Regions from separate parts of the Arthrobacter sp. JCM 19049 genome, predicted to be linked through region 2. Evidence: riboswitches for the same ligand, from Rfam matches in the RefSeq annotation. Region 2 holds a riboswitch; the other holds the start of a gene.
What was found. A riboswitch is a leader RNA that binds a small molecule or an ion and turns the genes downstream of it on or off. The one in region 2 is predicted to bind thiamine pyrophosphate.
Positions count from the first base shown of each region.

Region 1 (3,385 bases), on a different contig from region 2:
CGGGGGCCGTTCACGTGGCCTCGCTTCACACGGCCCTCCCGCAGCGGGTCGGCCCGGCCGGATTTGACCGCGAAACCCGCGCCACAGTTTGACTATCAAGCAGATCTTTCACGTTCACCGCGTGATCGTGGTCGGCCTCGGTGCAGAGCCGCAACGAGGGCGTGCGGATCATTCGCCGCTGGGTGGCCCCACCCGCGAGGCTCCCACGATTCGTCCGACCAGCGTGCATACGGCCAGCACGAAGAGCAGGTATGCCCCAGTAAGCAGGCCGTAGGCCAACTCACGATGCTGAACGTTGAGAGCAAAGATGAAGACCGCGGCACCGCACACCAAAAGCGCAACCCCCAGAAGCCGCATCTTCATCTCTGCATCACGCATCCCTTGTTCCGTAGACCACGCTGTCCCGTGAAAAACCAATGACTGTAATTACAATAATTGCACAAATAGTTGTCCGAAGGAATCCTCCGAAAGGACTAGATGTGCTTGCTCACCTACCGCAGTGGGATGAAGCGGCGCCTCGGGGAGCAGGGTAAACCTAGGAAAAACCGGTTCACCGCCGTGAGCCGGGGGTGTGCGCGGTTAGAGGCAGCTGCGCAGGATCTTCTCAATGGCCGCCTGTTCGGCCTTTGTCATCCACGCGTCATATTTCGCCTTCACCTGCGTCTGACGGGAAACGTAGCTGCACCGGAAGGAGCGGTTGGGTGGCAGCCACGTTGCCGCGTCCTTGTCGCCCTTGGATGCATTGGTCGGGCCATCCACAGCCATCAGGTTCAGCGGGTCGTTGGCAAAGTTCAGGCGCGTTTCGGCGTCCCACTGCTGGGCGCTTCTGCCAGGCATCCGAAAGCGCCACCACATGGTCGATCTGCACTGCGCTGCTGGTTCCCTGCCCGCGCACAAAGGAGATGCTCTTGCCGGTGTAGGGGTCATCAAGTACGCCGCTGAGCACCACGCATTCAATGCGTCCCTCCCGGTATTCCACGTCCTTCAGGTCCCGGGCGAGAATGTCATTGCGCGCGTCGCACCCGTTGCGGTCGGGGTCCTTCCAGCCCTTGCCGAATTCCTCGCGCGAGTACCCGGTCTTCGGGGCGCGGCCCTTGACGTCGATTTCCTCAAGCAACGCCAGCGATTCTGCAAACTCAAGGCTTTGCTCTTCGGTGATGGGGCCGCCGGTGGAGGGGGCTTGTGACTGCGTTTGCCCTGGAGCGGCGTCGGAGTTGAAATCGCTGAGCGTCCCGGCCGAGCATGAGGTCAGTGACAGTGAGCCAAGCAAGAGGGCCAGGGTGGTGAAGCGACGCGGGCTGCGCATGCGGTAGAAGGTTCCCTTCGATGCAGTGGGCGCACCAAAAATAAGGTGCTGCCTGTGGTGTACAGCCAGCACCTTATCGCTTCGGGGCGACACTATCGCCCGAACCGCCGGGGCACCTTCATGTGGTGTCCGTGACGCAGACCGCGCTAGTTGGTCGCGGTTCCCGGATCCTCGTCCTGTCCCGGACGGGTGTGCGATGCCCCGCCCTCATCACGCCACTTCTTCAGCTGCTCGGGTGACACTTCGCCGGTGTCGATGTTTTCTGGTGCGTAGGGATCCTTGCCCTTGTCATTTACCGTGTCCATATCCTCACCGTAGGCCGGTTCCGGCAAAGCGACAAGGAGTCCGGTCCCGTCCGTTTTCGTAACGGCAACGGCGCGGCCTCGGCATTGTCCGGGCCAAAAAGTCTCCAAGTCGGTGCCTGGTCGCTGGATGTGGTAGGAATGGGGTTAGTGACACGGGGTGCCGCCGCAGCGGCTGAGAAAACACCCGTCGAACCTGCACCAGTTAGTACTGGCGAAGGGAATGTCCTGGATTCCACGATGCCCCGCACCTTTGAGTGGCTGCGGCGTATCCACCGGGTTCCGTTCGCCTTGACCCACATTCAAGGAGTTCGAACACCATGAACACACAAACCACCACCGTCGAAACCAGCAACAGTGCTCTGCCCCTGGCAGAGCAGCAGGTGTTGGTCACCGGCGCCGCGCGCGGGCTGGGCGCGGCCATCAGCACCGCCTTCCTGGACGCCGGAGCGAACGTGGTCCTCAACTACCACTCCTCGGGGCAGGCCGCCACCGATCTGGCTGCCCGCTACCCCGATCAGGCCCTGGCCGTACAGGCTGATGTGCGTGAAGCCGGGCAGCTGAAGGACTTGGTCCGCCAGGCCGAAGAGCACTTTGGCAAGCCGCTGACCACGCTGGTCAACAATGCGCTGGTCGACTTCTCCTTCAACGGGGACGCCCGACCCAAGGCTGGCGAACTCAGCGCGGCCGATTTGAGCAAGCAGTTCACCGGGTCGGTGCTGGCCCCGGTCGCCGCAATCCAGGCCGTGCTGCCGAACATGCGCAAAGCCGGCTTTGGACGGATCATCAATATCGGCACGAACCTCTTCCAGCATCCGGTGGTCCCGTACCACGACTACACGGCTACCAAGGCGGCACTGCTGTCGCTGACCCGCACCTTCGCCGATGACCTGGGACCCGAGGGGATCACCGTGAACATGGTATCGGGCGGACTGCTGCGCACGACCGACGCCTCCGCGGCCACCCCGGAAGAGGTCTTTGACTTCATCGCCTCCGGCACACCGCTGCGCAAGGTCACCAGCCCGGCCGAACTGGCGGACGCCGTCCTGTTCTTCGCCTCCCCCTGGGCCCGCGGCGTGACCGGACAGAACCTGATCGTGGATGGGGGACTGGTCAAGGGATGAGCCCCAAGCAATTGAAACTCAACCTGTTCATCTACGGTGCAGGCCACCACCAGGCTGCCTGGCGGGACCCGGACTCCGCTGCCGAACGCCTGGGCGACACCGTACTACACGCAGCTGGCGCAGACCGCAGAGCGCGGGCTGCTGGACGCGGTGTTCCTGGCCGACGGCCAATCCATCTCCCCGCAGGCCGCAAAGGCCGGACCCACCTGGTTCTACGAGCCGCTGACCCTGCTCTCGGCGTTGAGCCAGCACACCGAGCACATTGGCTTGGTGTGTACTGTCTCCTCCAGCTTCTACTCCCCATTCCATGCCGCCAGAATGCTGGCCAGCCTGGACCACCTCTCCGGCGGGCGGGCCGGGGTCAACGTGGTCACCAGCATGTGGGATGCCGAGGCGCAGAACCATTCGATGCCCGGGCTGGGGGACCATGACACCCGATATGCGCGAGCCGATGAATTCATTCAGGTGGTGCGCCGACTGTGGGATTCCTTCCCGGCCCAGGCCATACAGGCCAGCGGGATGGGGACTTCGCCAACCTGGAACTTCTGCAGCCCATCGAACACGTGGGGAGCACTTCACGGTGCGTGGCCCCTGAACGTTCCCGGCGGCCCGCAGCGGGCCCCGGTGTTGTTCCAGGCCGGCTCCTCCCCGCA
Region 1 is NZ_BAXF01000056.1:981-4,365, reverse strand. Features, by position in the region: gene JCM19049_RS04695 (hypothetical protein) at 169-378, opposite strand; gene JCM19049_RS22230 (HNH endonuclease family protein) at 580-837, opposite strand; gene JCM19049_RS22225 (hypothetical protein) at 854-1,186, shown strand; gene JCM19049_RS04685 (hypothetical protein) at 1,453-1,611, opposite strand; TPP riboswitch at 1,755-1,849, shown strand; gene JCM19049_RS04680 (3-oxoacyl-ACP reductase) at 1,929-2,732, shown strand; partial or broken gene JCM19049_RS22220 (LLM class flavin-dependent oxidoreductase) at 2,769-3,224, shown strand.
Region 1: linked by a shared signal. The riboswitch ahead of JCM19049_RS04680 (3-oxoacyl-ACP reductase) and the one ahead of JCM19049_RS06175 (ECF transporter S component) in region 2 are both predicted to bind thiamine pyrophosphate.

Region 2 (3,385 bases):
AGCGCGAACACCACCTCGCGCCCAGGCCCTGGACAATGCCGGAAACCAGCACGGTGATGCCCCACTGCGAGCCCAGCAGCGCGGAGATCACCGCGGCCAGCAGTTCACAGTACAGAGCGGCGCCTGGCTTGCGGATGATCAGGCCCCGAGCACTGCCGGAAAGAGCCACATCCCGGCCACGAAGGCGCTGGCCGGCGGGAAGGCCACAAAGGCCAGGGAAATGAAGCCGTAACCGGCGTTCCATCCCCAGAACACCACGCCCGAAGCCACGGCGATCACCGAGGCGACGACGATGTCGGCGACCTTCCACGAGCTGCTGGCCCGCAACGGTGTTGTTGTCACTTAAATATCCTCCTGAATCAGGAGGGGAGCATGTATGCGAACCGGGGCGCGTCCCCGGGGGCATACCTGAGATTCTCGACTTCCTTCGCCGGTACTAGCCGGGGCAGGTTCGAGGGTCTGCGATCTATCGCACTCTCAGCGTCTTTTACCCTTACACCTGCCGTGACGCACCTAGCGGCACGCAGCGCTGGTATGACGCTCCCCTGTCGGTTTATGTCTGCGTTGCCACCATACCCCAGGATGCCGGTCGGGCAGAACCCGGACCGGCGACCGGTTTAGGGCGGACGTCATATTGCTCTTGCTCCCGCCGTCAGGCGCCGCCTAGCGGGAGCGGGTGAACACCGGTTCCCGGTGGGCCCGGCGGCTGGGCAGGGAGGCCAAGGCACCGGTGTTGGCCAGCATGCGGGTGAGGAAAAACGAGCAGATCCCGGCGATCAGCAACCCGGAGACGCTCATCGCCGCCACATGGAACAGCTTCATCCCGGCGGTGTAGTGCACGAAGTGGGCGGTGATGTAGCACCGTTGAGGGCGCTGAGGAAGCCGGAGCAGAAACCGGCCAGCATGGCGGCGGACAGGTTCCACACCCGGTAGCGCAAGAGCGCGAACACCAGCTCGGCACCCAGCCCCTGCAGCAGCCCGGAGACCAGCACCGTCAGTCCCAGTGGGTGCCCAGCAGGGCCTCGATGATGGCGGCCAGCAGTTCGCAGTACAGTGCCGCACCGGGCTTGCGAATGATCAGCGCCCCGAGGACCGCGGGGAACAGCCACATGCCCGAGAGCAGCGCGCTGGCCGGCGGGAACGCGGCGAAGGCCAGCGTCACGAAACCGTAACTGGCGCTCCACGCCCAGAACACCACGCCCGAAGCCACGGCGATGACCGAGGCGATCACGATGTCCGCGACCTTCCATGAGGTGCCGCCGGTTCGCTTGGTTGTTGCCATTTTCTTCCATCCTCCTGGTTCAGGAGGGGAGCACATGCGGATGCGCAGGGAGCTGTCCCTGCCGCACATCTGAGATTCTCGACTTCCTTCGCCGGTACTAGCCGGAGCAGGTTCGAGGGTCTGCGATCTATCGCACTCTCAGCGTCTTCCACCGGTCCCGGCCACCGGCGTTTGCTGCGCGGTGAGCCTCGGGGACGGTATGACGCTCCCCTGTCGTTTCTTGTCAGCAGATTGCCGCGGCGATCCGTGGATCACCCGATGCCATGTCTGCGATGCCACCATAGCTCAGGATATGCTTTCGATAGAAAGAGAAGTCCCCATGCGAACAGGAGCGCGAAGAATGAAACCAATGATGAAGCTGCTCGCCACCGGCATTTCCCTGGGAGCCGGGTTTGTCGGCAGCAAGCTGGTGGACCGCCTGTGGAAGGGATTCACCGGCAATGACGCCCCGCGCCACGGCCAGGAAGCCGAAGCCGAAGCCTCGATGCGCCAAGCCCTGGCGTTCGCCGTCTTCTCCTCCGTGGTGGCCGCGATCATCCAGGTCCTCACCGACCGCGGCACCCGCAAGGCGTTGGCCAAGCTGAACAAGTAGTTCCCCGGCGTTTGCGCGTGGGCAGGCAGTGCCTCGAAGCACCGTGATGCGGTGCTCCGGGGCCCTTGTTCGCGGTGCCGGCAGTGGCGCTAGTCCTTGTTCTGGCGGCTGGCGTTCTCCACCACGGTGCGCAGTTCGTCGCTGTACAGCGTTTCGCGCTTCACGTGCTTGGTGCGGTATCCGGAACGGCCAATCATGTGCGCGGAGACCGGTGCGGTCAGCAGCTGCACGCCCCAAGCCAGGGCGAGCACCGGCACCACCTGCCAGGAGCGCAGGTGGATGGCCAACCCGATGAACAGCAGCAGGAAGCCAAGCACCTGCGGCTTGGTGGCAGCATGCATCCGGGTGAGCAGGTCGGGGAAGGTCAACAGGCCTATGCCGGCGATCAACGACATCAGCGAGCCGACGATCATGCAGCCGGCGGCCACAATTTCCAGGAACTGATCCATCACGCATTCCTCTGGTCGGAAACGAACCGGGAGACTGTGACCGAGCTGATGAAGCCGATGGCGCAGGCGATCACCACGAACAGGATGTGGTTGGTGTGCCGGTTCAGGTACATTTCCAGGCACAGGGCGGCGGAGATGATCAGCAGCATCACATCCAGGGCCAGCACCCGGTCCAGGATGGAGGTCCGCGGGCGACCCGGATCAGGCAGGCCACCGCACCCACCGAGAGCAGCACTCCGCTGATTCCCACGATGATGTAGCTCAACGCTTTGCCTCCTTGGCCTTCTGGCGGGCGCGCTGGGCGATGTCCTTGCGCACCTGCTTGACGTACTCGTACTCGTCGTGGCTGCCGATGGCCATGATCACCCGCCGTTCGATTTCATGGATCTTCGCCCGGGAGCGGGCGACCTTGATGGCGTTGGAGGCGTTGAGGTAATGCAGGTACAGGGTGGAGCTGCGCCGGTCCACCTCCACCACGAACGATCCGGGGATCAGGGTCAGCACGTGCCCGACCGTGGTGACGATCAGGTCCGAGTCGGTGTGCAGGCGCACCGCGATGATGGAGCTGCGGGTCTTCTGGCGCCGGAAAAGCGCCAGGTAGGAAACCTCCAGGCTGGCCGCCACCACCTGCATGATAAACCAGCCCAGCAGCAGGAAGCAGTACCACGGTTGATGCGCCCCGACAGACGCACCGGGGCAGCGGGAACAGGGCGACCAGCAGCAGGGACAGCAGCGCCCCCACGATTAGGTTCCGGGGGTGAAGTCCTGCCACAGCGCGCCCCAGACCAGGGTCATGAACAGCAGCAGCGGCCACTCCTGGCGCAGTGTGGCGCGGTTGCGCTGGCCCGAGGCCTCATCCAGCGCGTCGGCGATGCGCTGGTCGCGTGGCTCGTCAATACGTTTTGACATGTGTCCTTCCCCTTTAGCCTGGCGGCAGAACCGCGGTGATGTAGGGGCCCGGCTCAGCAGCTCGGCGGCCACCCGCTGACAGAAGGCAAAGAGCGGTCCGGCGAACACGGTCAACGCCACCCCGGCGGCGACCAGGGCCCCGGTGGAGTAGCG
Region 2 is NZ_BAXF01000085.1:3,333-6,717, reverse strand. Features, by position in the region: partial or broken gene JCM19049_RS23210 (ECF transporter S component) at 1-255, opposite strand, end outside; TPP riboswitch at 406-557, opposite strand; gene JCM19049_RS22330 (hypothetical protein) at 664-840, opposite strand; partial or broken gene JCM19049_RS06175 (ECF transporter S component) at 819-1,282, opposite strand; TPP riboswitch at 1,349-1,504, opposite strand; gene JCM19049_RS06170 (DUF4235 domain-containing protein) at 1,623-1,874, shown strand; gene mnhG (monovalent cation/H(+) antiporter subunit G) at 1,964-2,323, opposite strand; gene JCM19049_RS18965 (monovalent cation/H+ antiporter complex subunit F) at 2,323-2,490, opposite strand; partial or broken gene JCM19049_RS18960 (Na+/H+ antiporter subunit E) at 2,585-2,986, opposite strand; gene JCM19049_RS18955 (hypothetical protein) at 3,068-3,385, opposite strand, start outside; gene JCM19049_RS06150 (Na+/H+ antiporter subunit D) at 3,343-3,385, opposite strand, start outside.